DNA from 4 places in the Streptomyces sp. NPDC086023 genome. Region 3 is predicted to be linked to each of the others. Evidence: riboswitches for the same ligand, from Rfam matches in the RefSeq annotation. Region 3 holds a riboswitch; each other region holds the start of a gene.
The links. Region 3 has a riboswitch for cyclic di-AMP ahead of ACIF6F_RS11585 (M23 family metallopeptidase). Riboswitches for the same ligand answer to the same signal wherever they lie in the genome.
Positions count from the first base shown of each region.

Region 1: it holds a riboswitch for cyclic di-AMP, as region 3 does, so the genes downstream of both, ACIF6F_RS24080 (transglycosylase family protein) here and ACIF6F_RS11585 (M23 family metallopeptidase) in region 3, are expected to answer to the same signal.
Region 2: it holds a riboswitch for cyclic di-AMP, as region 3 does, so the genes downstream of both, ACIF6F_RS29455 (M23 family metallopeptidase) here and ACIF6F_RS11585 (M23 family metallopeptidase) in region 3, are expected to answer to the same signal.
Region 4: it holds a riboswitch for cyclic di-AMP, as region 3 does, so the genes downstream of both, ACIF6F_RS26340 (transglycosylase SLT domain-containing protein) here and ACIF6F_RS11585 (M23 family metallopeptidase) in region 3, are expected to answer to the same signal.

Region 1 covers NZ_JBITRX010000012.1:189,247-196,470, forward strand. Annotated here, with positions in the region: gene ACIF6F_RS24065 (hypothetical protein) at 1-189, shown strand, start outside; gene ACIF6F_RS24070 (cytochrome P450) at 519-1,781, shown strand; gene ACIF6F_RS24075 (transglycosylase family protein) at 1,898-2,950, shown strand; cyclic di-AMP (ydaO/yuaA leader) riboswitch at 3,239-3,411, shown strand; gene ACIF6F_RS24080 (transglycosylase family protein) at 3,417-4,100, shown strand; gene eno (phosphopyruvate hydratase) at 4,458-5,744, shown strand; gene ACIF6F_RS24090 (septum formation initiator family protein) at 5,846-6,322, shown strand; gene ACIF6F_RS24095 (DUF501 domain-containing protein) at 6,431-6,994, shown strand; gene ACIF6F_RS24100 (exopolyphosphatase) at 6,991-7,224, shown strand, end outside.
Region 2 covers NZ_JBITRX010000018.1:77,652-84,875, reverse strand. Annotated here, with positions in the region: gene ACIF6F_RS29470 (DNA topoisomerase (ATP-hydrolyzing) subunit A) at 1-909, opposite strand, end outside; gene ACIF6F_RS29465 (M16 family metallopeptidase) at 1,118-2,449, shown strand; gene ACIF6F_RS29460 (M16 family metallopeptidase) at 2,470-3,837, shown strand; cyclic di-AMP (ydaO/yuaA leader) riboswitch at 4,044-4,203, shown strand; gene ACIF6F_RS29455 (M23 family metallopeptidase) at 4,216-5,013, shown strand; gene ACIF6F_RS29450 (GntR family transcriptional regulator) at 5,267-5,953, shown strand; gene ACIF6F_RS29445 (HPr family phosphocarrier protein) at 6,119-6,400, opposite strand; gene ACIF6F_RS29440 (GNAT family N-acetyltransferase) at 6,585-7,224, shown strand, end outside.
Region 3 covers NZ_JBITRX010000004.1:459,102-466,325, reverse strand. Annotated here, with positions in the region: gene lhgO (L-2-hydroxyglutarate oxidase) at 1-907, shown strand, start outside; gene trmB (tRNA (guanosine(46)-N7)-methyltransferase TrmB) at 1,056-1,832, shown strand; gene ACIF6F_RS11590 (PrsW family intramembrane metalloprotease) at 1,876-2,946, shown strand; gene ACIF6F_RS11585 (M23 family metallopeptidase) at 2,855-3,859, opposite strand; cyclic di-AMP (ydaO/yuaA leader) riboswitch at 3,869-4,002, opposite strand; gene ACIF6F_RS11580 (PP2C family protein-serine/threonine phosphatase) at 4,279-5,490, opposite strand; tRNA gene ACIF6F_RS11575 (tRNA-Met) at 5,722-5,795, shown strand; gene ACIF6F_RS11570 (FBP domain-containing protein) at 5,879-6,367, opposite strand; gene ACIF6F_RS11565 (TetR/AcrR family transcriptional regulator) at 6,428-7,021, shown strand; gene ACIF6F_RS11560 (DUF488 domain-containing protein) at 7,018-7,224, shown strand, end outside.
Region 4 covers NZ_JBITRX010000014.1:187,643-194,866, reverse strand. Annotated here, with positions in the region: gene ACIF6F_RS26360 (APC family permease) at 1-489, opposite strand, end outside; gene ACIF6F_RS26355 (FAD-binding oxidoreductase) at 851-2,437, shown strand; gene ACIF6F_RS26350 (hypothetical protein) at 2,558-2,803, shown strand; gene ACIF6F_RS26345 (cytochrome P450) at 2,873-4,093, opposite strand; gene ACIF6F_RS26340 (transglycosylase SLT domain-containing protein) at 4,361-5,140, opposite strand; cyclic di-AMP (ydaO/yuaA leader) riboswitch at 5,145-5,341, opposite strand; gene ACIF6F_RS26335 (NADPH-dependent FMN reductase) at 5,797-6,459, shown strand; gene ACIF6F_RS26330 (hypothetical protein) at 6,477-6,731, opposite strand; gene ACIF6F_RS26325 (potassium channel family protein) at 6,958-7,224, opposite strand, start outside.

The sequences.
Region 1 (7,224 bases), on a different contig from region 3:
TACATCTGCGGGAGCGGACGGATCGTCCAGCTCCGCCGGGAGGAGTGGAAGCTCGCGCCCGGCGGGCGGAGCGTGCGCTTCCCCGGTACGTACTGCAGCCGCGACGAACTGTGGACGGGCGATCTGGTGGTCGAGTGGGTGACGCCCGAACAGGTGGCCCCGCGCACGTCGTCGCCTTACGGTGCGTAGCCCGGCAGCACCGGCCGGCCGGGCCGGCACGGCGCTTTTCGGCACCGCTGGGCGGCACCCGGGGGCTTTCGGGCACCGCCGGCCGGCACCCGGGGGCTTTCCGGCACCACCGGGCGGCTCCCAGGGGCTTCCGGCACCACCGGGCGGCACCTCAACCCCCGGCACCGCCGGAGGCACCCGGCACCTCAACCCCCGGCACCGCCGGAGGCACCCGGCACCTCAACCCCCGGCACCGCCGGAGGCACCCGGCACCCCAACCCCCGGCACCGCCGGAGGCACCCGGCACCACGCGGCGGCCACCTGCCAAGGTGACGGCTAGGGTCGGCCGTATGCACGACCAGGCCGCGCCCGATTCCCCGCCCACCCTCTTCGACTGGCAGTTCGCCACCGATCCGTACCCGGCGTACGCCTGGCTGCGGGAGCACTCGCCCGTGCACCGCACCGCGCTGCCCAGCGGGGTCGAGGCCTGGCTCGTCACCCGGTACGCCGACGCCCGGCAGGCCCTCGCGGACCAGCGGCTCAGCAAGAACCCGGCGCACCACGCGGAGCCGGCGCACGCCAAGGGGAAGACCGGCATCCCCGGCGAGCGCAAGGCCGAGCTGATGACGCACCTCCTCAACATCGACCCGCCGGACCACACCAGGCTGCGCAGGCTGGTCTCGAAGGCGTTCACGCCGCGCCGTGTGGCGGAGTTCACGCCGCGGGTGCAGGAGCTGACCGACCACCTCATCGACGGCTTCGCGGAGAAGGGGGAGGCGGACCTCATCCACGAGTTCGCCTTCCCGCTCCCCATCTACGCCATCTGCGAGATGCTCGGCGTGCCGCGCGAGGACCAGGACGACTTCCGCGACTGGGCCGGGATGATGATCCGCCACGGCGGCGGACCCCGCGGCGGGGTGGCCCGGTCGGTCAAGAAGATGAGGGGCTACCTGGTGGAACTGATCCACCGGAAGCGGGACGACCTGGGCGACGACCTCATCTCGGGACTCATCCGGGCAAGTGACCACGGCGAGCACCTCACTGAGAACGAGGCCGCGGCGATGGCATTCATCCTGCTTTTCGCCGGTTTCGAGACCACTGTCAATCTGATGGGGAATGGGCTGTATTCCCTGTTTCGGAATCCCGCCGAGCGGGCCCGGCTCCAGGACTCGCTCGCGGCCGGCGAGACCGGTCTGCTGGAGACCGGGATCGAGGAGCTGCTGCGCTACGACGGCCCCGTCGAGCTGGCCACCTGGCGGTTCGCCACCGAGCCGCTGACCCTCGGCGGGAAGGACATCGCCGCAGGTGATCCGGTACTCGTGGTGCTCGCCGCGGCCGACCGCGACCCGGCCCGCTTCGACGGGCCCGACACCCTCGACCTCTCCCGGACCGACAACCAGCACCTCGGCTACGGACACGGCATCCACTACTGCCTCGGCGCCCCGCTCGCCCGCCTCGAAGGGCAGACCGCGCTCGCCACCCTGCTGACCCGGCTGCCGGACCTGCGACTTGCCGTCGCCCCGGACGAACTCCGGTGGCGCGGCGGGCTCATCATGCGCGGCCTGCGCACCCTGCCCGTGGAGTTCACCCCCCGCGCCAAACAACGGAATTGAGCATTCCTCACTTTCGTGACCTCAACGTGATCTGCGCATCATCGACTTGTGACATCCGTTCGAACCCCGCTAGGTTCGCCGTCACTTCCTTTGCCGCCACGCGAAAGGTCCACCTCATGCGTTCCGGGAACGGCCGTCACCGGCGCCCCCGTCAGGCCCCTGCGCTCGTCGTCACGGCGGGCGTCACCGGCTCCGCACTGGCGCTGCCGCTGCTCGCCGCCACCAACGCCAGCGCCGCCGACGCCGCCACGTGGGACAAGGTCGCCGAGTGCGAGAGCGGCGGCACCTGGAGTGCCGACCTCAACAACGGCTTCTACGGCGGGCTGCAGTTCACCCAGGAGCTGTGGAAGGAGGCCGGCGGCCAGGAGTACGCCCCGCGCGCCGACCTCGCCAGCCGCTCGCAGCAGATAGCCGTCGCCGAGCGGGTGCTCGCCGAGAAGGGCCCCGGGGCCTGGCCGCTCTGCGCGGCCCCCGCCGGGCTCACCAAGACCGGCCCCAAGGCCGACGTGGACGACGGCCTCGGCAAGCCGAAGCCGGTCACCCCCGCGCCCGTGCGCCCCGACGAGGGCTCAGGCGCCACCGAGGAGGCCGGTACGGGTACGAAGACCCCCGCGCCCCCCGTGACGCGCACTCCGGCACCGCCGACCGCCGGCACCCCCTCGGGCACCGCCACCCCGGGCGCCACCATCACCCCCGGAGCCACCCCCGGCACCGCGACCCCCGGCACCCCCACGGCCCCCGGCACGGGCGCGCCCACCACGCCGGGCGCCACCGGCACCCCGGGCACGCCCGGCGCGACCGACGGGGCCACCCCGGGTGCGACCCCCGGGGCCACCGACGGGTCGGCCACCCCCGGCCCCGGCAGGCACCGCGGCAACGCGGCCGACGAGACGTCAGGGGACGTGTCGGGCGAAACGGACGGAACGGGACGTCACGCCCTGACCCTCGACCCGCTCGCTCCTGACGCCGGGTCGGGTACCGGTGTCACTCCCGAGGGCGCCGGGGAGTCCACGTACATCGTCAAGTCCGGCGACAGCCTCTCCGGCATCGCGGACGCGAAGGGCCTCAAGGGTGGCTGGGCCGCGCTGTACAAGGCCAACGAGCAGGTCATCGGCGATGACGCGGACCTCATCAAGCCCGGTCAGAACCTCGACCTAAGCCAGAACTAGGGGCACTTCGGGCATCCGTTAAAGCGGGCAATGTCCGGATTCGTGTAAGTCTGGCGTCAGTGAGACATGAGTCTCAGGCCGTCAACTGGCGTGTCCCGCCCGGAAGCTCGGCTACCGCCCCTTCTCACCTGCGCAAACGCCGGTTCCCGGTGCGCAAGTACGGGCCGTTTCTCCCCGATGTCCTGCCTTGAACATCGGGGAGCGGTCTGTCTACGGTCTGAACCGCTCGCCACCGCGGGCTCCTTCGACCGCATCGCCGAGTCCTGCCGGCGGACGGGGGAAACAGTCGTCGCGCAAGCGCCGAAGGCAGGAGCGGGGGACCCAAGGTTTGTGCCGGGCCCGGCCGTTGAAAGACGGTCACGGAACGGCTTGGGGTGAAGCCACGCGCTAGGACGCGAGGCCGGGCAACTCACTACGCCCGAACCCGACAGCTCACCTCGTAGGCGTCGGTGAGGAGAAGCCTCCAATGCTGCTTTCCAAGGGCAAGCACCGCCGTGCGTCCAAGGCCACCCGCATCGTCACCCTCGTCGGCGTGACCGGCGCGGCCGTCGCCGCCCCGCTGATGGTCGCGGGCACCGCCAGCGCCGCCACCGCCTCCGAGTGGGACCGCGTCGCGCAGTGCGAGTCCGGTGGCAACTGGTCCATCAACACCGGCAACGGCTACTACGGCGGCCTGCAGTTCTCCCCCTCCACCTGGGCTGCGTACGGCGGCACCGCCTACGCCCCGCAGGCCAACCAGGCCAGCAAGTCCCAGCAGATAGCCATCGCCGAGAAGGTGCTGGCCGGTCAGGGCAAGGGCGCCTGGCCGAGCTGCGGTGTCGGCCTCTCCGGCGCCAAGTACAGCGGCGGCGGCTCGGGCGAGTCCGCCCCGGTCAAGAAGAAGGCCAAGAAGAAGACGACGGAGACCCGCACGCAGCAGGCTCCGACCACCCGCTCCGAGCGCACCACCGCCGCCCCGAAGCCCGCGGCCCCGGCCACCGGCTTCAAGAAGGGCAACGGCTCCTACGAGGTGAAGGCCGGCGACACCCTCGGCACCATCGCCGACGCCCAGAACGTCAAGGGCGGCTGGGAGAAGCTCTTCGAGCTCAACAAGGACATCGTCACCGATGCCGACCTGATCTACCCGGGCCAGATGCTGAAGCTCTCCTGAACGGCTCCGGTACGGGAGTAGTCCCGGCCCGGCAGTAGCCACGCCCGCCCGGCGCGTCCTCCCCCCGATGCGCCGGGCGGGCGTTCCCCTTTCTCCGGCCGCCGACCCTCCGGAGAACCCCTCTGCCCTCTGGCACCCGACCCTCCGGTAACCCCCTCCGGGAGCCCCTTTGGGAGCCCCTGTGCTCGTTTGATCAGGGGTCTATGTCCTGGAAGACGGGTATTCGGTCCCTTTTTCGTCCCAGGACCCGGGCGGTCGAGCGGCCGACGCCCCCGACGGGGTTAGGCTCTAGGCGGCGAGGGCCGGTCCCACGGCCCCCCACGCCACCGCACATCTAGCGTCACATCCCAGAAGGAGATGCTCGTGCCGTCCATCGACGTCGTCGTAGCCCGGGAAATCCTGGACTCCCGAGGCAACCCCACGGTCGAGGTCGAGGTGGGCCTCGACGACGGCAGCACCGGCCGTGCTGCCGTTCCGTCCGGCGCCTCCACCGGTGCCTTCGAGGCCATCGAGCTCCGTGACGGTGACCCCAACCGCTACATGGGCAAGGGTGTCGAGAAGGCCGTCCTGGCCGTCATCGAGCAGATCGGCCCGGAGCTCGTCGGCTACGACGCCACCGAGCAGCGCCTGATCGACCAGGCCATGTTCGACCTGGACGCCACCGACAACAAGGGCTCCCTCGGCGCCAACGCCATCCTGGGCGTCTCCCTGGCCGTGGCCCACGCCGCGTCCGAGGCCTCGGACCTGCCGCTGTTCCGCTACCTCGGCGGCCCGAACGCGCACCTGCTGCCCGTTCCGATGATGAACATCCTCAACGGTGGCTCGCACGCCGACTCCAACGTCGACATCCAGGAGTTCATGATCGCGCCGATCGGCGCCGAGTCCTTCTCCGAGGCCCTCCGCTGGGGTGCCGAGGTCTACCACACCCTCAAGAAGGTCCTGCACTCCAAGGGCCTCTCCACCGGCCTGGGCGACGAGGGCGGCTTCGCCCCGAACCTGGAGTCGAACCGCGCCGCGCTCGACCTCATCGTCGAGGCCATCAAGCAGGCCGGCTACACCCCGGGCAAGGACATCGCGCTCGCGCTCGACGTCGCCGCGTCCGAGTTCTACAAGGACGGCAAGTACGAGTTCGAGGGCCAGTCCCGCTCGGCCGCCGAGATGACCGAGTACTACGAGGGCCTCGTCGACGCCTACCCGCTGGTCTCCATCGAGGACCCGCTGTTCGAGGACGACTGGGCCGGCTGGAAGGTCATCACCGACAAGCTGGGCTCCCGCGTCCAGATCGTCGGCGACGACCTGTTCGTCACCAACCCCGAGCGCCTCGCCCGCGGCATCGAGGAGGGCTCGGCCAACGCCCTGCTCGTGAAGGTGAACCAGATCGGTTCGCTCACCGAGACCCTCGACGCCGTCGAGATGGCCCAGCGCAACGGCTTCAAGTGCATGATGTCGCACCGCTCCGGCGAGACCGAGGACGTCACCATCGCCGACCTCGCCGTCGCCGTGAACTGCGGTCAGATCAAGACCGGCGCCCCGGCCCGCTCGGACCGCGTCGCCAAGTACAACCAGCTGCTGCGCATCGAGGAGATCCTCGACGACGCGGCGGTGTACGCGGGCCGCAGCGCGTTCCCGCGCTTCAAGGGCTGACCCGGCCGAACCGGCTGACAGCGCCCTGAGCCTCCGTACGTCCCCGCACTCGGTCCCGTACCGTGTGCGGGGACGTACGTGCTTATCAGGGGAGGCGGGACATGGCCGGGAACCGGGATCGGTTCTCCACCGCGACCAGGCTGAAGGCGCTCGGCGAGCGGACCGCGGCCCACGTCTACCGCTCCCAGTCCCGCCGGCAGGTCCGGCGCAGCCGCCTCACCGGCCGCGCGGCGCTGCTCGTGCTCGTCCTCTGTACCCTGGTCGTCGCCCTCGCGTATCCGATGCGCCAGTACGTATCCCAGCGCTCGGAGATCGCGGAGCAGCAGCGGGAGGCCGACCGGGCGCGGCAGCGCCTGGAGGAACTCCGCGACGAGAAGGCACGCTGGCAGGACCCGGCGTACGTCGAGCAGCAGGCCCGCCGGCACCTGCACTACGTCCGGCCCGGGGAGATCGGCTACACCGTGATCGACCCGGAGGCCGAGGAGCGGCGCAGCGCAGACGAGGGCGCGGCCGACCGACCCTGGTACTCCAACGTCTGGGACGGCGTCGACAAGGCCGACCGCCCGGACGAGGATTGACGCGCCGCCCGACTGACGCACCGCCCACTGACGCACCGTCCCACCGACGTACAGCCCGACTGACGTACCGCCCACAACAGCACACGAACGAAGAGACGCATCCCAGGCATGGACACGCCCCCGCCCCAGACCGACCGGACCGAGCCCACGGACGCGGACGTCGCCGCGTTCAAGGAGCAGCTGGGCCGCCCGCCGCGCGGTCTGCGCGCCATCGCCCACCGCTGCCCCTGCGGTCAGCCCGACGTGGTCGAGACGGCTCCGCGGCTGCCCGACGGCACGCCGTTCCCGACGCTGTACTACCTGACCTGCCCGCGCGCCGCCTCCGCCATCGGCACCCTGGAGGCCAACGGCGTGATGAAGGAGATGCAGGCCCGGCTCGGCACCGACCCGGAGCTGGCCGCCGCCTACCGCGCCGCGCACGAGGACTACATCGCGCGCCGCGACGCGATCGACGTGCTGGAGGGCTTCCCGAGCGCCGGCGGCATGCCCGACCGCGTGAAGTGCCTGCACGTGCTGGTCGGCCACTCGCTGGCAGCCGGCCCCGGCGTGAACCCGCTGGGCGACGAGGCGATCGCGATGCTGCCCGAGTGGTGGGCGAAGGGTCCCTGCGTGACCCCTTGCACCGAGAAGGACGAGACGGGCGAGCAGGACGAGAAGGAGGAGTCCGCATGACCCGCGTGGCGGCGATCGACTGCGGTACGAACTCCATCCGCCTGCTGGTCGCGGACTGCGACCGGGAGACCGGCGAACTGACCGAGCTGGACCGCCGGATGGTCATCGTCCGGCTGGGCCAGGGCGTCGACAAGACCGGCCGCCTGGCGCCGGAGGCGCTGGAGCGGACCTTCGCGGCCTGCCGCGAGTACGCGGCCGTCATCAAGGAGCTGGGCGCCGAGCGGATCCGC
Region 2 (7,224 bases), on a different contig from region 3:
CTTGACGTCCGCGATGCCCTGGAGCTTCTTGGACCCGACCAGGTCCTTGATCTTGGCGATCACCTTCTCAGGGCCGACCGTGAAGGGGAGCTCCGTGACGACCAGGCCCTTGCGGCGCGCCGTGACGTTCTCCACCGTCGCCGTGGCGCGGATCTTGAAGGTGCCGCGGCCCGACTCGTACGCGTCCTTGATCCCCTGGAGGCCCACGATCCGGCCGCCGGTGGGCAGGTCGGGACCCGGGATGAAGCGCATCAGCGCCTCCAGGTCCGCGTTCGGGTAGCGGATCAGGTGGCGGGCGGCGGCGATGACCTCGCCCAGGTTGTGCGGCGGCATGTTCGTGGCCATGCCGACCGCGATCCCGGACGCGCCGTTGACCAGCAGGTTCGGGTACGCCGCGGGCAGCGCGACGGGCTCGCGCTCCTGGCCGTCGTAGTTCGGCGTGAAGTCGACCGTGTCCTCGTCGATCGACTCCGTCATCAGCGACGTGGCGTCCGCCATCCGGCACTCGGTGTAACGCATGGCCGCCGGCGGGTCGTCGTTCCCCAGCGAGCCGAAGTTGCCGTGGCCGTCCACCAGCGGCAGGCGCATCGAGAACGGCTGCGCCATGCGCACCAGCGCGTCGTAGATGGAGGCGTCGCCGTGCGGGTGGAGCTTGCCCATGACCTCGCCCACGACACGGGCGCACTTCACGTACCCGCGGTCGGGGCGCAGGCCCATCTCGTTCATCTGGTAGACGATTCGGCGGTGCACCGGCTTCATCCCGTCCCGCGCGTCGGGCAGCGCGCGGGAGTAGATCACCGAGTACGCGTACTCGAGGAAGGAGCCCTGCATTTCGTCGACGACGTCGATGTCGAGGATCCTCTCCTCGAAATCCTCCGGCGGCGGGGTCTTCGTGCTGCGGCGGGCCATCGCTGCTGCGGCTCCTCGTGATCCGAGATCGGTCTGACGCGGTCCATTGTGGACCGCCCCGCCGACAACGCCGACCCCGACCCTGGGGGTACCCCCGGACGGGGTGCGGCGAAGGGGCCGCGGAAGGCCCCGGGAACTTCTCCGCCCGTCGGCGCGCTTGCATACAGTGGCAGGACTCTCTCATCGCGATCGAAGGGATCACATGCCCATGGGTCACACGGCCACAGCGCAGGCCGCCTCCGGCGGCCTGACAGCGACCGAGCACCGCCTGGCCAACGGCCTGCGCGTGGTGCTGTCCGAGGACCACCTGACCCCGGTCGCCGCGGTCTGCCTGTGGTACGACGTCGGCTCGCGCCACGAAGTCAAGGGGCGCACCGGTCTGGCTCACCTCTTCGAGCACCTGATGTTCCAGGGCTCGGCCAGCGTTTCGGGCAACGGTCACTTCGAGCTGGTGCAGGGCGCCGGCGGGTCGCTCAACGGCACCACCAGCTTCGAGCGCACCAACTACTTCGAGACGATGCCGGCACACCAGCTGGAGCTCGCGCTCTGGCTGGAGGCGGACCGGATGGGCTCGCTGCTGTCCGCGCTGGACGACGAGTCCATGGAGAACCAGCGCGACGTGGTGAAGAACGAGCGCCGCCAGCGGTACGACAACGTCCCGTACGGCACCGCCTTCGAGCGGCTGACCGCCCTGGCCTACCCCGAGGGCCACCCGTACCACCACACGCCGATCGGCTCCATGGCCGACCTCGACGCCGCCACGCTGGAGGACGCCCGCACGTTCTTCCGTACCTACTACGCGCCGAACAACGCGGTGCTGTCGGTCGTCGGCGACATCGACCCGGAGCAGACGCTCGCCTGGATCGAGAAGTACTTCGGCAGCATCCCCTCCCACGACGGCAAGCAGCCGCCGCGGGACGGCAGCCTGCCGGACGTCATGGGCGCGCAGCTGCGCGAGGAGATCGTCGAGGAGGTCCCGGCCCGCGCGCTGATGGCCGCCTACCGCCTCCCGCACGACGGCACCCGCGAGTGCGACGCCGCCGACCTCGCCCTGACCATCCTCGGCGGCGGCGAGTCCTCCCGCCTGCACAACCGCCTGGTCCGCCGCGACCAGACCGCCGTGGCCGCCGGCTTCGGCCTGCTGCGCCTGGCGGGCGCGCCCTCCCTGGGCTGGCTGGACGTGAAGACCTCCGGCGGCGTCGAGGTGCCCCGCATCGAGACGGCCGTCGACGAGGAGCTCGCCCGCTTCGCCGCCGACGGGCCGACCTCCGAGGAGATGGAGCGCGCCCAGGCCCAGCTGGAGCGCGAGTGGCTGGACCGTCTCGGCACCGTCGCCGGCCGGGCCGACGAACTGTGCCGGTTCGCCGTGCTGTTCGGCGACCCGCAGCTCGCGCTGACCGCGGTCCAGCGGGTGCTCGACGTCACCGCAGAAGAGGTGCAGGCCGTCGCCGCGGCCCGGCTGCGCCCGGACAACCGCGCGGTCCTCGTGTACGAACCGCTGCCCGCCACCGAAGACAACGCCGAAGGGGCAGACCAGTGACCGCCGACGTCGCTTCCTCGATGACCTTCCACCCGCAGCCGCAGGCCGGACAGCCGAAGCCGTGGGCCTTCCCCGCCCCCGAGCGCGGCACGCTCGGGAACGGCCTGACGGTCCTGCGCTGCCACCGCCCCGGCCAGCAGGTCGTGGCCGTCGAGGTCATCCTCGACGCCCCCCTGGAGGCCGAGCCCGAGGGCCTCGACGGCGTGGCCACGATCATGGCCCGCGCGCTGTCGGAGGGCACCGACAAGCACTCCGCCGAGGAGTTCGCCGCCGAGCTGGAGCGCTGTGGCGCCACCCTCGACGCGCACGCCGACCACCCCGGCGTCCGGGTCTCGCTGGAGGTGCCCGCCTCCCGCCTGCACAAGGCCCTGACCCTGCTCGCCGAGGCCCTGCGCGCCCCGGCCTTCGCGGACAGCGAGGTGGACCGGCTGGTCCGCAACCGCCTCGACGAGATCCCGCACGAGCTGGCCAACCCGCAGCGCCGGGCCGCGAAGCAGCTCTCCAAGGAGCTCTTCCCCGCCACCCTGCGCATGTCGCGTCCGCGCCAGGGCAGCGAGGAGACCGTCGGCCGGATCGACTCCGGGGCCGTCCGCGCCTTCTACGAGGCCCACGTGCGCCCCTCCACGGCCACGGCCGTCGTGGTCGGCGACCTGACCGGCACCGACCTGGACGCCGTCCTCGCCGACACCCTGGGCTCCTGGACCGGCGGCACGGGCGAGGCGTACCCCGTCACGCCGGTCACCGCGGACGACACCGGCCGCGTGGTGATCGTGGACCGGCCCGGCGCCGTGCAGACCCAGCTGCTGATCGGCCGGATCGGGGCGGACCGCCACGACCGCGTCTGGGCCGCGCAGGTGCTCGGCACGTACTGCCTCGGCGGCACGCTCACCTCGCGCCTGGACCGCGTGCTCCGGGAGGAGAAGGGCTACACGTACGGCGTGCGCGCCTTCGGGCAGGTGCTGCGCTCCACGGCCGACGGAACCGGCGCCTCGATGCTGGCCATCAGCGGCTCGGTGGACACGCCCCACACCGGCCCCGCGCTGGGCGACCTGTGGCAGGTGCTGCGCACCCTCGCCGCCGAGGGCCTGACGGACACCGAACGCGACGTGGCCGTACAGAACTTGGTCGGTGTCGCGCCGCTGAAGTTCGAGACCGCCGCGGCCGTCGCCGGGACCCTGGCCGACCAGGTCGAGCAGGAGCTGCCGGACGATTTCCAGGCGCAGTTGTACGCGCGACTCGCCGAAACCGGCACGGTCGAGGCGACTTCGGCCGTGGTGAACGCCTTCCCGGTGGACCGTCTGGTGACGGTGCTCGTGGGTGACGCGTCGCAGATCGCGGACCCGGTGCGGGCGCTGGGCATCGGAGAGGTGACCGTGGTCACCAACTGACCTGATTCCGGGCCGACATGAGGCGGGGCCTTGGTGGATTGCCCACCGAGGCCCCGTTTGTGCTCTCTGTCCGTTTCGGGGTGGTCGTTGCCTGAATGACCCGTGGCGTACGCCACAAAACAGCGTGTCCGTTTGGTGATTGTCCGACGATCCGCCTAGCGTCAACCTCGCTGTCCGTCAGCTGTAACAGCCGCACCCGCGGCACCGGACAGCGATCGCCGAGTCCCCGTCAGGCGCGAGCCTGGGGAGCCGGGGACCCACATCAGTCCCTGGGGTGAATCGGACCGCCTCGCCAGAGGTGGCCCGTAGGAGACCTTCCTGCTCCGAACCCGTCAGCTAACCCGGTAGGCGAGAGGGAAGGAAAGGATCAGCCTCTCCATGGCCTTTGGCAGTCGTGCCACCGGTAAGCACCGTGGCCCCAGCCGTCTGAGCCGCAAGAGCGCGAACGTGGCCGGCATAGCCGCCCTCGCGACCACCGGTGTCGTCGGCACCCTGGCCGGCCCGGCCTTCGCCGCCACCGACGCGGACTCCCGTGGCCCCGAGGACACCGGCCTGAACGCCGTCGTCGTCGCCGACGACCTCGCGGGCCAGATCGAGGCCCAGGCCGAGTCCCAGCAGGCCGCCGCCGAGATCGCCGCCGCCAAGGCCCAGGCCGAGAACGAGGCCCGCCAGCGCGCCGCCGAGGCCAAGGCGAAGGCAGAGGCGAAGGCCAAGGCCGAGCGCGAGGCCGCCGAGCGCGCCGCCCGTGAGGCCGAGCGCAAGCGTCTGCTCACCTACGTGGCCCCCGTCGCGGGCTCGTACGTCAGCACCTCGTACAAGGCCGGCGGCTCCATGTGGTCCTCCGGCAGCCACACCGGCATCGACTTCCACGCCGCCTCCGGCACCTCGGTGCACGCGGTCGGCCTCGGCACCGTCGTCGAGGCGGGCTGGGGCGGTGCGTACGGCAACAACGTCGTCATCAAGATGAACGACGGGACGTACACGCAGTACGGCCACCTCTCGTCGATCAGCGTCTCGGTCGGCCAGCGCGTCACCCCGGGCGACCAGATCGGCCTCTCCGGCTCCACCGGCAACTCCAGCGGCCCCCACCTCCACTTCGAGGCCCGCACCTCGGCCGACTACGGCTCGGACATCGACCCGCTGGCGTACCTGCGCTCGCACGGCGTCAGCATCTGACCCGCGACCGCACCCGTCGCCACCGCGGCGTCGCACGCTTCCCGAAGGCCCCGGCTCCCCGAGCCGGGGCCTTCGGCGTGCCCTCCGCCGGAGGTGCGCGGAGCCGGCGTGTGCATCCGACACGTGCAGATCCGGTAAAAAACCATTCCGGAATTCATCGGTGCGCTCCGGAATTCCTCGTTTCTGCAATAGAGTCGGCGGCACACATGTCGACGCCGACCGCGTTTCGCGGGGATTAAGCGGAGGTCCGGTCATGCGCATTCCCGCGCACGCGGTGTGCACGGCGATCCGCGACGACATCGTCGCCGGCGTCTTCGAGCGCGGCAGCAGGCTCACCGAGGAGCTCCTCGCCCGCCGGTACGGCGTCTCGCGCGTCCCCGTCCGCGAGGCCCTGCGCACCCTGGAGTCCGAGGGCTTCGTCACCACCCGCCGCCACGCCGGGGCCTGCGTGGCCGAGCCCACCGAGCAGGAGGCCGCCGACCTGCTGGAGCTGCGGGTGCTGCTGGAGCCCCTGGGGGCCTCCCGGGCCGCACAGCGGCGTACCGAGGGCCACCTGAAGGTGCTGCGCGGGCTCGTACGCCTCGGCCAGGAGAGGGCCCGCCGGGGCCAGGGCGAGGACCTGCGCTCCCTGGGCGGCTGGTTCCACGAGACGCTCGCCCAGGCCTCCGGCAGCCCCGCTCTGATCTCGATGCTCACCCAGCTGCGGCACAAGATCGCCTGGATGTACGTGGTGGAGGCCCCGGCGCACCCCGTGGAGTCCTGGGCCGAGCACGGCGCCATCGTCGACGCCGTGGCGCGCGGGGACGCCGACCGGGCGCGGGCCCTCGCCGCCGCGCACATGGCCCGCACCACGGGGGCGCACCGGCTGCGGAGGGCGCGGGGCGAGGGGCCGGTGAGGGGTTCGCAACCTGCCGTAAACACCGCGGGCGGCCGCCTTTAACAAAGGCCGTATACAAAGGGGTGGCGGAATTCGTCGGGCCGCATTTTTTCCGTGCCCTGATTTCGCCGCGCCATTCCCTGTCCGGCCGAGGTGCCAGAAAAGGAAAATGAGCCGCATCCCGGAACGGGTCACGGCTCATTCGGCGGCCGGAAACCGGCCGGAAGCTCAGACGGTCTCGGGAAGCTCCTCAAGGCCTTCCGCGACCAGCTTCGCCAGGCGGTCCAGGGCGGCTTCCGCGCCATCGGCGTCGGAGGCCAGGATGATCTCCTCGCCACCCTGTGCACCCAGGCCCAGCACGGCGAGCATGGAGCCGGCGTTGACGGGCGTGCCGTCGACCTTGGAGATGGTCACCGGGATACCGGAAGCGGTCGTCGCCCGGACGAAGATCGAGGCGGGACGAGCGTGCAGGCCCTCGGCCCAGCCGACGTTGACGCGGCGCTCTGCCATGGTGATGCCCTTCAGGTTCTGCGGGTTGTCTAGACCACTATCTCACGACCGCCGGGCTGCATCCGACCGACCTTCGGCCCGAGGAAGCCTGCCGTTCGACCTCCCAGCTTGCCCTGGTTCGTCCCTCTTGCCCAACCCGCCGCGCGCGTGGGGTCCGCGGGGTCCCGGGCCGTACTCTTGGCCCATGCGGACGCCGTCGGATCCTTCGTACCCGGCCCACTGGGAAGCGGATGTCGTGCTGCGCGACGGCGGCACCGCCCGGATCAGGCCGATCACCACAGAGGACGCGGGCCGGCTGGTCAGCTTCTACGAGCAGGTCTCGGACCAGTCGAAGTACTACCGGTTCTTCGCGCCCTACCCGCGTCTGTCCGCCAAGGACGTGCGCCGCTTCACCCATCACGACTACGTCGACCGGGTCGGCCTGGCCGCCACCGTGGGGGACGAGTTCATCGCCACCGTCCGCTACGACCGGATCGACGCCACCGGCCGCCCCGCCACCGGCCCCGCCGACGAGGCCGAGGTCGCCTTCCTGGTCCAGGACGCCCACCAGGGCCGCGGGGTCGCCTCCGCACTCCTCGAACACATCGGAGCGGTCGCCCGGGAGCGCGGCATCCGGCGCTTCGCCGCCGAGGTGCTGCCGGCCAACACCAAGATGATCAAGGTCTTCACGGACGCCGGCTACACCCAGAAGCGCAGCTTCGAGGACGGCTCCGTCCACCTCACCCTCGACCTCGAACCCACCGCCGAGTCCCTCGCCGTCCAGCGCGCCCGCGAGCAGCGCGCGGAGGCCCGCTCCGTGCAGCGGCTGCTCTCGCCGCGCTCCG
Region 3 (7,224 bases):
GACCGACCGTTCGGAGCTGCCGCGGCTGCACGCCCTGGTGCAGCGGGGCCGGGAGAACGCGATCCCGGTCAGGGAGCTGGGCCCCGCACAGATCGCGGACCACGAGCCCGAGGTGCGCGGCCTGGCCGCGATCCACGTCGGCACCACGGGGATCTGCGACTACGGCGCCGTGGCGGAGCGGCTCGCGCAGGCCTCGGGGGCGGAGATCCGGTACGGCTCGGCCGTGGACCTCATCGGGCGCCGCGCGTCGGGCGTGGCGGTGCGGACGGCCGACGGCACGGTGGTGCGGGCGAAGGCCCTGGTGAACTGCGCGGGCCTCCAGTGCGACCGGGTGGCGCGGCTGGCCGGCGACGACCCGGCGGTGCGGATCATCCCGTTCCGGGGGGAGTACTACGACCTGACGCGTCCCTCGCTGGTGCGGGGACTGGTCTATCCGGTGCCGGACCCGGCCTTCCCGTTCCTCGGGGTGCACCTGACGCGGGGCATCGGGGGCGGCGTCCACGTCGGGCCGAACGCGGTGCCGGCACTGGCCCGCGAGGGGTACTCGTGGGGCGCGGTGCGCCCGCGGGACATGGCGTCCACGGCGGCCTGGCCCGGGATGTGGCGGGTGGCGGCGCGCCACTGGCGGTACGGCGCGGGGGAGATCCACCGCTCCCTGTCGAAGGGCGCGTTCACGCAGGCGGTCCGGCGGCTGCTGCCGGCGGTCACGGAGGACGACCTCACCCCGGCCGCGGCGGGGGTGAGGGCCCAGGCGGTGCTGCGGGACGGGACGCTGGTCGACGACTTCCTGATCCGCGAGGCGCCGCGTACGGTCCACGTGCTCAACGCCCCCTCGCCGGCCGCGACGGCCTCCCTGCCCATCGGACGGGAGGTGGCCCGCAGGGCACTGGCGGCGCTGGCACCGTAGCCGGGACGCCGGGACCCCGGGCGCGCAGACCGCGCGACCGGACACCGGACCTGGCGACGGCCGGGCACCCGCAGCCGGACGCCCGGCCGGGGGCGGCTCCCGCTGCCGGGATGCCGGGCGGGCCGGCCGCCGTAGAATTGGCGGCACTGTGTCTGAGTCCCTGAACCCCCAGCCCAAGCCCCCTCCGGTGTGGCGCCACCAGCCCCGCTTCCCGGACGGCCCCGCCCCCGACCCGGCGGGCTCGCACCACGAGCGGCGCATCCGCAGCTTCCAGCCGCGCCGGAGCAGGGTGACCACGAGCCAGGAGGACGCGCTCCGCCGCCTCTGGGGCACCTGGGGCCTCGACATCGACGGCCGCGAGGTCCTCGACCTCGACAAGATGTTCGACGGCCTGCCGGTGGTCCTGGAGATCGGCTTCGGCATGGGCGAGGCGACCGCGCAGATGGGCGCCGACGACCCCGGCACCGGCATCCTCGCCGTCGACGTGCACACCCCCGGCCAGGGCAACCTCCTCGGCCTCGCCGAGCGCAACGGCCTCACCAACATCCGGGTCGCCAACGGCGACGCGATCATCCTGCTCCGCGAGATGCTGGCCCCCGCGGCCCTCGCCGGGATGCGCGTGTACTTCCCGGACCCGTGGCCCAAGAAGCGCCACCACAAGCGCCGGCTGATCCAGCCCGAGTTCCTGACGCTCGCCGCCACCCGCCTCGCGCCGGGCGCGATCCTGCACTGCGCCACGGACTGGGAGGAGTACGCCGAGCAGATGCTCGAAGTGCTCAGCGCGCACCCGGACTTCGAGAACACCCAGCCGGACGGCGGCTACGCGCCGCGCCCGGAGTTCCGGCCGCTCACCCGCTTCGAGGGACAGGGCCTGGACAAGGGCCACGTCGTACACGACCTGTTGTTCCGGCGCACCGAGAACTGAAAACCAGCCCTCCGGTACACGTCCGGATCGCTACTGTCGTGGCGTGTTCCGGGTCCTGTCTCGCGCGTCCATCGGGCTGCTCGCGGTCGCCGGAGTGCTGATCCTCGCCCTCGTACGGGAGCAGACCGGCACCCAGGGCTTCCTCGTCGGCCTCGGCCTCGCCGTCCTGCCGGTGCCACCGCTGATGGCGGTGTTCCACTGGCTGGACCGGACGAAGCCGGGGCCGTGGCCCCAGCACCTGTTCGTCTTCGCCTGGGGGGCGTGCGCCGCGGCGCTCATCGCCATAGTGGCCAACAGCTTCGCGACCCGGTGGATAGCGGCGGCGACCCTGGACCCGCGCGACGCCGACCAGCTCGGCTCGATCGCCATCGCCCCGGTGGTGGAGGAGTGCGCCAAGGCCGCCGCGCTGCTGCTGGTCTTCCTCTTCCGCGGTCGGCGGTTCACCGGGATCACGGACGCGATCGTGGTGGCCGGGTTCACCGCCACGGGCTTCGCCTTCACCGAGAACATCCTCTACCTCGGCAACGCCTTCGGTGAGGACCTCGGCAGCGGCACCTCGCTGCTGGACTCCGTGACGGCCGCGACCTTCTTCGTTCGGGTGGTGATGTCCCCGTTCGCGCACCCGCTGTTCACCGTGTGGACCGGGCTCGGCTTCTGCTGGGCGGCCTTCGCGGCCGGGCGGTGGCGGCGCACCGGGCTGCCCCTGGCCGGGCTGGCGCTGGCGATGGCGACGCACGCGCTGTGGAACAGCTCGTCGGAGTTCGGCGAGTACGGGTTCTACGTGGTGTACGCGACCGTCATGGTGCCGGTCTTCGGGGTGCTGGCCTGGCTCGGGGTACGGGCCCGCGGGCGCCGGGAGCCGCTCTTCGTACCGGCGATGCGGGACGCGGCGTACGCGGGGAGTGCGGCGGGCCCGTACGCCGCGGCAGCGGTGGACCCGTACGCGGGAGCCGCGGCCCCCCACCCGCCGGGAGCGGTGGACCCGTACCCGCCGGGAGCGGTGGACCCGTACCCCGGCGTCGTCAGACCGTCAGACCCTTGCCCCGCAGCCATGCCAGCGGGTCGACCGTCGCTCCGCCGGTCCGCACTTCCAGGTGCAGATGGGCGCCCGTGACGTTGCCGGTGGCGCCGACGCGGCCGATGGTCTCGCCGGTGGTGACGGTGCCCGAGGTGACGGACATCGAGGACAGGTGGCAGTACCAGACCTCCGTGCCGTCCTCCAGCTGGAGGACGATGCGGTAGCCGTACGCGCCGGACCAGCCCGCCGAGATGATCTTGCCGCCGTGCACGGCCTTGACCGGGGTGCCCGTCGGCGCGGCGAAGTCCAGGCCGGTGTGCTGGCCGGAGGACCACATCGAGCCGGAGTCGCCGTAGTGGGAGGTCAGGGTGTACGAGGAGGTGGGCAGCGCGTACTGGCCGGCCAGCTTGGCCAGGCGCTCCGCCTCGGCCTTGGCCTCCGCGGCCTCCTTCGCCGCGGCCTCGGCGGCCTTGCGCGCTTCGGCGGCCTTCTTGTCCGCGGCCTCCCGCTCGGCCTTCGCCTTCGCGGCGGCGGCCTGCTCGGCGGCGCGCTGGGCCGCCGCCTTCTCCTGGGCGACGGCCGCGTCGGCCTGGGACTCGGCCTGCTGGAGGATCCGGTTGCGCAGGGCCTCGCCGGCGTCGGTGCCGGCCTCGGCCTGCTCGGGGGTGACGCCCGCGTTGGTGAGCGCCTCGATGGGGGTGCTCTCCTGCGCCGCGTCCGCCTCGTCGTCGGGGAGCAGCGAGGGTATGGATATCGCGACCGGGGGCTTGTCCTGGGCGGTGGCCATGCCGGTGGCGCCGACGGCGGCGATGATGCCGACGCCGAGGACCGTGGAGCTGCGGGCGAGTCCGCCGCGCTGCTTGGCGACGCGGTGGCGGCCGCCGGCGGGACGGGCGGAGTCCTCGGTGGGGTTCCACTCGCCCCATGCCCCGGCACCGGTTCCGCCCGGGTAGGGCGAGTCCGTCTCGATGGACCCGGGGGCTTCGGGGGCAGGCCTGCTGGACGCCACGGGGGCGCTCCTTTCCTTCCTTCTGGCCTACCGGGTTAGCTGACGGGTTCGGAGCAGGAAGGTCTCCTACGGGTCAGAACGACCCGATTCACCCCAAGTTGGTGGTTCCCCGGTTCCCTCACGGGATTCGGCGCGCACGCGCACGGTGCCGTCACTTGCGACGGCTGGGACAGCCGCGCTGCGTTATCGAACGGTAATAGACAACAGGGAGTGATTCCAAGCTCCCTTACTTGATCCTTCACATCAACCGGCCATTCCGTGACCGACGTTGGCCAGAACAAATGCCTCATGGGGCAGCAGAAAGGGATGAGCCGCCTGCGCGGGCACCGTCACTCCGGCCACTTCCGCACCCTGACGATCCGTCAACCGACCGGCTCCCCAACCCGCTTCGCTCACGCTGCGTGGCCGACCGGACGCGCTCAGCGGCGCCGTACCGCAGTGACGGACCTCCGGCGGGCCGTCTGACCCGGCGTCGGGCGGACGACCGCGAGCAGCGCCATGTCGTCGGTGGCCCCGCCGCCGGTGTGCCGCCGCACATCGGCGATCAGGCCGGACAGCAGCTCCTCCGGCCCGGGGAAGATCCGCCCGCGCAGCCGCTCGGCCGGCTCGTAGAAGGCGCCCGCGGCGTCCCGGGCCTCGGAGAGCCCGTCGGTGTAGAGCAGCAGCGTCGACCCGGCGGGGAAGGGCCACGCGTCCGCCCGGTACCGCCCGTCCCCCAGCTCGCCCATGCCCAGCGGCAGGGCGGCCTCCGTGGGGGCCAGCACCTCCGGCTTCCCGTCGGCGCGCAGCAGCAGCGGTGCGGGGTGGCCCCGGTTGACCACGCGGAGCGTGCCGCCGTCCGGGCTGACCTCGGCCAGGACGCAGGTGGTGAACCCCTCGACGGAGTCGAGGCTGTCGCGCCGGGTGCCCTCCCGGGCCAGGGCGCGCTCCACCCGCCGGGTGACGCCCTCCAGGGTGGGTTCGAGCTCGGCCGCCTCGCGGAAGGCGCCGAGCACCACCGCCACCGCCTCGACCGCCCCGAGCCCCTTGCCGCGCACGTCCCCCACCGCGAGGCGGACGCCGTACGGGGTGTCCTGGACGGCGTACAGGTCCCCGCCGATGAACGCGTCGGCGTCGGCGGCCTCGTAGCGGGCGGAGACGTGCAGCCCGCCGACGCGTCCGGCGGGGGTGGGCAGCACCGCGCGCTGGGCGACCTCGGCGACGCCGCGCGCGGAGGCGAGCTGTTCGCCGCTGCGCCGGACCACGCGGTTGATCAGCAGGGCCAGGACGGCGACGGTGAAGACGGTCACCAGCTCGGTGACCGCCTCGACCCGGCCGGAGCTGCCGTTGCGGAGTTGGAGCACGAGCACCGCCAGGGCGGCGCTCGCACCGGTGAGCAGGGTGGTGGTGAAGGCGAAGAGGGGGGCCGCGATCAGGGGCGCGGCGGTGAAGAAGGGCGCCCCGGTGAAGCCGGGCGGGGTCAGGACGTCGAAGACCAGCCCCAGGACGATCAGGAGCACGGGGAGCACACTCAGGAAGATCCGCGCGAACCGTCTGCCGTTGCCGTTGCCGTTGCCGTTGCCCTCACCGATCCGGCCCCGGGCCCTGCCGGCTCCCCGGGCCGCCCGGAAGGATCCTCCTCGCTGCCCCAGCCCCACCACGTCTCTCCCTGACCGGTCCGCTCGCGCCCGCGCCACGGGCCGCTGCCGCCCCGCCTCCCAAGGCTGCGGGCGGGGCGGCCGTACGGCGACCGGGCAGGGCCGAACGGGTGTCGCGCCCCGCTCGTGACCCGGTCCGCGGCCGGGTCACGAGCCCCTCGGGAACCCGCCGGGAAACAAATGGCGTCGAGCACCCCCCGAAATGGCGTAAGCTGTAATCACCGACGCGGGGTGGAGCAGCTCGGTAGCTCGCTGGGCTCATAACCCAGAGGTCGCAGGTTCAAATCCTGTCCCCGCTACTCAGTACGAGGCCCGGATCCTTCTGGATCCGGGCCTTCGTCGTTCCGTGGGTGCCCACCCGCCGCCCCCGCTCCCTCCTCGTTCAGAGCTTGGCGAGGAAGGCGTCCAGGTTCCCCTTCATCCGCTCGACCTGCTGCTCCACGGTGAGCGTCTCCTCGAAGCGGCCGCCGGGCTCGGGCTGCTTCCTGCCCCGCACGTAGAGGGAGCAGTCGAGGTCCGTGCAGATGTAGACGCCGACGGAGTTGCCCTCGCGGCCCTCGCGCCCGGACTTGCGGGCGGTCATCAGGGAGACGCCGGAGCCGGGATGGGTGGTCAGGCAGAAGGTGCACATGCTGCGGTGCAGGAACCCGCGCTTCACGGAGGGGAAGCGCAGCGTGATGCCGACCAGCCGGCCGGCCCGCTCGGTGACGAGGTAGCTGCGGTCGGGTGCGGAGAGGTCGCGCCAGCCGAGGAAGTCGAGGTCGTCCCAGGGGCGTTCGGCCAGGTCGCGGGGCATGGGCAGGCGTTGGGCCTCGCCCTTGGAGCAGTTGATGAACGAGCCTCGGATGTCGGATTCGGTGAGCGCCTTCATGTCCCGCACGCTAATCTTCCTAGACACCCTAGGCAAACCATTAATTGGATTAGGGAGAACATGCCCCGAGCAGGACTGACCGCCGACCGCGTCGTCGAGGCCGCCGCCGAGCTGGCCGACTCCGCGGGGCTCGGCGGCGTCACCCTCTCCGCCCTCGCGCGCGGCTTCGGCGTGAAGGACGCGAGCCTGTACTCGCACGTGCGGAACCTCCAGGACCTGCGCACCCGCCTCGCCGTGCGCTGCGCGGCCGAGTTCGCCGACCTCGTCGGCACAGCCGTCGCCGGGCGCGCCGGGAAGGCCGCCCTCGCCGGCTTCGCCCAGGCCTACCGCTCGTACGCCGTCGGACATCCCGGCCGCTACGCCGCCACCCAGCTGGAGCTGCCGGCCGAGGTGCTGGCCGCCTCCCCGGGGCACGGGCGGATGACCGAGTACACGTACGCGATGATCCGCGGCTACGAGCTCGGCGAGCCGGACCGGACCGACGCGGTCCGGCTGCTCCGCAGCACCTTCCACGGCTTCGCCGCCCTGGAGGACGCCGCCGCCTTCCACGCGGCCCGCGACCCGGACGCCTCCTGGGCCCGGATGATCGACGCCCTCGACACGCTCCTGGCGCACTGGCCGCCGGCCGGCCCGTCCCCCACCCTGGCCCCATGAACCGGAGCAGCGAGATCCGAGTGGCCCGCGTCCACGACCCGCCCACCGACGGGGACGGCACCCGTGTCCTGGTCGACCGCCTCTGGCCGCGCGGCGTGTCGAAGGCGGACGCCCGGGTGGACGAGTGGCCGAAGGCCCTCACGCCCTCGAACGACCTCCGCAAGGAGTTCCACGCCGGCGGCCTGACGGACACCGAGTTCCGC
Region 4 (7,224 bases), on a different contig from region 3:
GATCCAGGCGTTGGCGCGCAGGTCGAGCAGGCCCGCGAGGGTGGCGAGCAGCATGACGCCGGCGCCGGCGAGCGCGGCGGGGACGTGCACGACCGGGGCGAGGTAGTCGGCGGTGCCCATCGCGATCACGGGCGGCACGATCATCACCACGAGCAGCGAGAGCACGAAGACCAGCCAGCCCGCGAGGCGGCCGGCGAGGGTCGACACCATGGCGTACTCGCCGCCCGCGCTGGGGATCAGGGTGCCCAGCTCTGAGTAGCAGAACGCCACGCCGATACAGAGCAGCGAGCCGATGGCGATGGTGAGGGCCGTGAAGGTGCCCAGGCCGGAGAACAGGTCCGGGACGACGACGAAGAGGGTCGAGGCGGGCGTCACGCACGAGAGCGTGAGCAGCGTGCCGCCCACGACGCCGATGGAACGCTTGAGCTTCTGCGGGGTGGGGCCGGTGGCGGGGGCCAGCGCGTGCGGGGCGCTGAGGGTGTCGGTCATCAGGCGGGTTCCGATCGGCTTGCGGTGTCTCTGGGGCGGGAGCGGTATCGCCTCCGGGGCGGCTGGTGATGGGGGTGCCGGTGCTCCCGGGGAGGAATGGAAGCCTCCGGGTGGGCACCGGTCAATGGCCGCAGGGATGCGGATTCCGTTGTGCGGGGTGGGTCCGGACGCATGGATCCGCGTCAAGGACGCGTCAAGGCAACGAAAACTCCGGGTGCGGGAAGCGCAGGGCGGCCGACAGGAATTTCCCCGGCCTTTACCGGCGGTAGGCCCCGGACTGCCGGGGCCGGCCGGGCGGAGATCGGCGGGGCGGCGGCGTGCCGCGGCGGGCCGGGGGCCGGTACGCGGCGTAGTGGGCGGTATGACCCTTCACCGGCGGCGGCTGCTGGCCGCGTCCCTGTTCGCCTCCTTCGCCGTGCCGGGCCGGGCGGAGGCGGCCGGGCACCGGAAGCCCGGCGGCCCGGCTCAGGGGCCCGGCGGCCGCGGGAGGGCCGGGGGCGCCGGGCGCCGGGACGCCGACCTCGCCGCGCTGGCCCGGGGGCTCGACGGGCGGCTGGTGCTGCCCGGGGACCCGGACTACCCCGCCGCGAAGCGCCTGTACCAGCCGCGGCACGACGGGACCGCCCCCTCCGCCGTCGCCTACCCGGCGCACGAGGCCGACGTGGCGGCGTGCCTGGACTTCGCGCGCCGCCAGGGCCTGCCCGTCGTGCCCCGGAGCGGCGGGCACAGCTACCCGGGCTGGTCGACCGGCCCCGGCCTGGTGCTCGACGTGGGAGCGCTGGCGCGGGTCACGCCGGGCGCCGGCAGCGCCCGGATCGGTGCCGGAGCCCGGCTGGCCGACGTACACGCCCGGCTGGGGGCGGTCGGGGCGGCGCTGCCCACCGGGCTGTGCCCGTCCGTCGGGATCGCCGGGCTCACGCTGGGCGGCGGGCTGGGCGTGTCCGGCCGGGCGTACGGGGCGACCTGCGACCGGCTCACCGGAGCCCGGATCGTCACCCCCGACGGGGTGGTGCGGGACGTGGACGCCGGCCACGAGCCGGACCTGTTCTGGGCCCTGCGCGGCGGGGGCGGCGGGAACTTCGGCGTGGTCACCGAGTTCCGCTTCCGCACCCACGCGATGGCCGACTGCGCCTTCGCGGAGCTGAACTGGGCGTGGCGGGACGCGAAGGCGCTGGTGCTGGGCTGGCGGCGGTGGCTGGCGGAGCTGCCGGACCCGTACTGGAGCCAGGTGGAGCTGTACGGGGCCGGGCCGGACGGGAGCACGCCGGGGCCGGCCGTGCGCGTGGTGTGCCTGGACGGCGCGGGCGAGACGGAGCGCCTGCTGGACCGGCTGGAGGCGCTCGCCGGATCGGAGCCGCGCGACCGCCACTTCGTGGTGCGGGGGTACGAGGAGACGATGCGCGTCATGGCGGGGTGCGGGGAACGCACGGTGCCGCAGTGCCACCTGCCCGGCGGGCTGCCGGGCCAGGATCCGCGCGGGAGCCTGGAGCGCGAGACGTACGCGGCGCGCTCGGACTTCTGGCGCGCGGGCGGGCTGTCGGAGGCCGCGGTGGACGTGCTGCTCGACGCGGTAGCCGGCTACCCGGCGGCGGTGCCGCCGGGCGGGCGGGGCGTCGTCCAGCTGGACGGGGTGTGCGGCGGGGCCCTGAACCGGGTGGCCGTCGGCGACACCGCCTTCGTGCACCGGGGCGAGGAGCTGCTGGCCCAGTACCTGGCCCTGTGGCCCGGCAGTGCCACGCCCGCCGAGGTCGCCCGGCACGAGGGGTGGCTGCGGGAGCTGTGGTCGCGGCTGCGGCCCTGGGCGAGCGGGCGGGCGTACCAGAACTACGCCGACCCGTGGCTGCCGGACTGGCGCGGGGCCTACTACGGGCCGGCACTGCCCCGCCTGGAGGAGGTCAGGCGGCGCTACGACCCGGACCGGCTGTTCCGCTTTCCGCACGCGGTCTGACGGGCCGCCACCTCCCGGGCCGGACGGCCGGCGCCGGCGGGGGCGGCCGGGAGGCGGGGAGGCGGGGAGGGCGGGAGGGCGGCCGGCCGTGGTGTCGGCGGGATGCGCCATCCTGAGGGGATGAAGATGCCGCGTGTCCAGTGTCCCGCCTGCGGGCGGAACGTCGCCGCGATGCCGGTCGGCGTCGGGCAGTGGAAGGCCGCCCGCCACGACCACCCCGGAATGCAGCGCGACGCCACGGGCGCGCTGGTGAGCTGCAGTGCCTCGCTGCGCGCGGTGGAAGCGGACCGGCTGCTGCACCAGTTGCCGCTGCCGGGCACCGACGCCTCCGCGGAGCCGGCCCCGGAGCCGCTCCCGGGGTTCTGAGCGGGGCCCGGCTCCGGGAGCGGCCTCGCGGCCGCGGTGGTGCCGGCCCGGGCCTGTGCGGGCCGGGGCCTACGCGGGCCCGGGGGTGAAGGTGACCGGGAGCCGGTCCAGGCGGTGCACGATGAAGTTCTGCTTCCAGGTGAGGGATTCGGCCGGTTCCGCGAGGCCGAGGCCGGGCAGCCGGCGCAGCACCTCGCGGAGCGCGATCTCGCCCTCCAGCCGGGCCAGCGGGGCGCCGAGGCAGAAGTGGATGCCGTGGCTGAAGGCGAGGTGGCCGTTGGTCCGGCGGGTGATGTCCAGCCTGCCCGGATCGGTGAACTTGGCCGGGTCGTGGTTGGCGGCCGCGATGGAGACCGCGACGTGGTCGCCGGGCCGGATGTCGGCCCCTCCGATGGTGAGCGGTTCGGTGGCGAAGCGGTAGGTGACCGTGGAGACCGGGCTGTCGAAGCGCATCAGCTCCTCGACGGCGCCGGGCAGCAGGCTCTCGTCCGAGCGGAGCCGCTCCAGGGCCTCGGGGTGGCGGAGCAGGGCCAGGACGCCGTTGGCGATGAGGTTCACGGAGGTCTCGAAGCCGCCGACCAGCAGGATGAACACGTTGGAGCGCATCTCCAGGTCGGAGAGCGTGTCGCCGTGCCGCTGGGCCTCCAGCATCCCGGAGATCATGTCGTCGCCGGGCTCGGTGCGGCGGCGGGCGATCAGCTCGCTGAGGTACGCGTTGAACCACTGCCCCGCGGCGGCGAGTTCACCGGGCCCCGAGGAGGCGTTCATGCCGGTGATCACCTCGGCGTGGCGGCCGAACTCGTCCCGGTCGCCGAACGGGACGCCGAGCATCTCGCAGATCACCGCGATCGGCAGCGGGAGCGCCAGGGCCTCGACGAGGTCGGCCCGGCCTGCGGGCAGGACGGCGTCGAGCAGCCCGTCGGTGATCTCCTGGACGCGGGGGCGCAGCAGTTCGACCCGGCGGGGGGTGAAGGCCTTGGCGACCACCTTGCGCATCCGGGTGTGGTCCGGCGGGTCGCTCAGCATCATGTGCTGGGTGAGCACGAACTCGTCGCTGTACATGCCGAGGTACTGCCTGAGTTCGGGGGCGGCGGCGTGCGCCCCGCGGACGAGGCGGGGGTCCGAGAGGGCCTCCCGCACCTCCCGGTGGCCGGTCACCAGCCAGGCGGGCATGCCGTCCGGCAGGGCGACGCGGTGGACCGGGCCGCGCCCGCCGAGCGTGCCGAACAGGGCCTCGGGGTCACCGAAGAGCTCCGTGGTCAGGGCGACTTGTCCATCGAGGTCGATCACGTGGTTCCTCATCCGGTCGGCGCGACATCACGCCCCGGGCCACGGCGGAGCGGGGTGCGACGCCGGGGCCGGGGGCCACTTCCGGCCAGCTTCGGCAGCCCGGGCCACGCGCTCAACGCTGCCGCCCGCCGTCCGTCAGGTACACACGCACCTGACGCGGCGCGTGTCGGGGCACTCCCCCGCAATCGCACCCGCAATCCCGCCCGCGAACGCGGCCGGGACCGGCGGCCGTGGCCGCCGGTCCCGGTGTCGCACACCCGAGAGGGATCAGTAGGCGCCGAAGACGTTGTCGATGGAGCCGTAGCGCGCGGCGGCGTAGTTGCACGCGGCGGTGATGTTCGCGACCGGGTCGTACGAGTCCGTCGAGGTACCGGGCACGTGGTAGGCGCGGAACGTCGGGTCGATCACCTGGAGCAGGCCCTTGGAGGGGATGCCCGCGGCGGCGTTGGAGTCCCAGTTGTTGATGGCGAGCGGGTTGCCCGAGGACTCCCGCATGACGTTGCGGTAGATGCCGTTGTAGGTACCGGGGATACCGTGCTTGGCCATGACGTCGAGGGATTCGCGGATCCACCCGTCGAGGTTGTTCGCGTAGGTCTTCGCCTTGGGGGCCACGGCCTTGAGGGTGGTGGTACGGGCGGAACGGTCGGCCCGCGCGGGGGCGGCCTTCCTGGCCGGCGCGGCCTTCTTGGCGGCCGCTCCGACAGAAAGCTTCAGGCCCGGACGAATGAGTGACGGATCGTCACCGATGATCGTCTTGTTGTCCTGGTAGAGCTTCTTCCAGCCGCCGGCGAGGGAATGCTTTTCGGCGATCTTCACGAGGGAATCGCCGGCCTTGACGGAATAGGTCACGGCGGCCTTCTGCGCCGCGGCCGGGGCGGCGGCGACGGCCTGCGGGGCGACGGTCCCGGCTGCGGCGGGCGCCGCGGCACTGGCCGTGGCGGCGCCCAGCACGGGCAGGGCCAGGGCGGCTCCACCCGTGCCGACGGCGACGAAACCGCGGGTCAGACGGGTGTTCTTGGGGCGGCGGTGCTTGCCTTTTCCGGGCATGGCGCATTCCTCTCCGTCGCCTGCGAGGTGAGCTGTCGGGTTCGGACTGGAGTTGACCGGCCACACGCGGTGACTTCACCCCTAGCCGTTCCGCGAAAGATCGCGGAACGGCGGCCTACCTGGTTCCCCCGCTCCTGCCGTACGTGAATTGAATGGGGACGGTGCGGTCCGGGCGGCGGCAGGATTCGGCGTTCCACCCGGAATGAGCGTGACCGTAGGCGAGAGCCGCGGGACGGAACAAGCCCCGAATTCGCTAAAGGAAAGCGAGCGGGGGAATTCGGGCCGGAAAAGGACAAGATCGATTTTTCGGCACACCCCAACTTTCCAGTCGCGGCACCACTTTCGGGGCCGTCGCGACCCGTCGCGCGAAAGCCGCGCGTGACACATATCACCGGCCATCACAAGGGGTGCGAAATACCGGCGCGGCATGGAAAAACAGGATGCGCCGCAAGCGCTCATTTTTGTCCGTTTTAGTCCGTTCTGGTGAGGGTGGTCGGAGAGGCCGCCGCCGCCCGGGTGACTTCCCCCACGGCACGGCCCCGGCACCCGTCCGCCGCTCTCCCGCTGTGCTGGGCTCGTGGTCACACCCCCCGCACTGGAGGCAGCGGACCATGACTGTTGACCCCGGACCCGCGGCGGTCCCCGAAGCGGCCCGCATGCCGGTCCCCGACGAGGGGCGCCAGCCGGTGCGTCTGCTGGTCTTCGGCGCGTCGCTGCGTGCCGGGTCGCTCAACACACGGCTGGCCGCCCTGGTGGCCCGGCTGGCCGCCGAGGCGGGTGCGGCCGTCGACCTGGCCCGGCTGGCCGACTTCCCGATGCCGGTCTACGACGGCGACATCGAGGCCGAGACGGGGCTGCCGGAGGGCGCGCTGGCCCTGCGGGAGCGGATCGCCTCCTGCGACGCCTTCGTGATCTCCTCGCCCGAGTACAACGCCTCCGTGCCCGGGGTGCTGAAGAACGCCGTCGACTGGGTGTCCCGGGTCCGGCCGCAGCCCTTCAAGGACAAGCACGCGCTGCTCGTCTCCGCCTCGCCGTCCATGGTCGGCGGCAACCGCGGCCTCTGGGCCCTGCGCGTCCCCCTGGAGCACCTGGGCTGCCGCGTCTACCCGGACATGTTCAGCCTGGCCAAGGCGCACGAGGGCTTCACCGGCACCGGCGACCTCGCCGACGGCGCCCTCCAGGGCCGGCTGGCCGACACCGTCGGCGCCTTCCTCCGGCTCGTGGAGGCCGACACCCGGTACGTGTGCCTCCAGCGCCGCTGGTACGAGTTCCTCGGCGACCGCACCGACGCCCCCGTCACCGAACGCTCCGAGGACTGACCGGCGCGGCCCCGCCCTCAGGGCACCACGTCGAGGCCGGTCAGCAGCAACGCGGTCACGATCGAGGCGGCGGCCAGCACCGTCATCGCCGCGCGCAGCACCAACGGGGCGCGCAGACACGGCGGTTCGGCGGCGGGCGGCACGGGAGCCGGGGCGTCCGTGCGCAGGGCGGCACACCGCCCGCAGTCCTCGCCCTGGTGCGCGGACGGGGAGTCGAGCCAGTAGGCACCCTGGAGCGCGGCGAGCGGCCCGGGTGTCGATGTCGTCTTCACGCCCTTCTCAACCGGGCCCGGCGGAAGGGGAAACGGCGCCCCCGCCCACCGGTATGGAACCGTTGCCTAGTGCTGTGGCCGGAAAGGTCTGCCGGGTCGCGGCGTCCGGTGCGGTGCATCGCAAGGCGGAGGGCCACGGCTCGTACTGGACGTACCTGCGTGGTCCGACAACGCGCGAGGTGCCGTGCCGGGCGTCGCGACACGGTGAACCTTTGCGGTCACAGCACTAGAACGTCTCCGGGGCGGACCGGCGGCCCCCGCGGCGGCCGTGGTCCTCGGCGAAGGCCGCGAAGACCCGGTCGGGCGGCCCGCCGGTCCGCAGGAACTGCTCGTCCAGCACGGCCGCGAGGTCGTCCAGGGCCGCCCTCAGCGCTCTGCCGGCCATCCGCACGTCCGGGTCCCGGGCACGTTCGGCGGCCGCGGCCAGCCGGGCGGCGTACGGGACCTGGCGGGCCAGTGTGGTGTGCGGGGCGCCGTCGGAGAAGTAGTACGA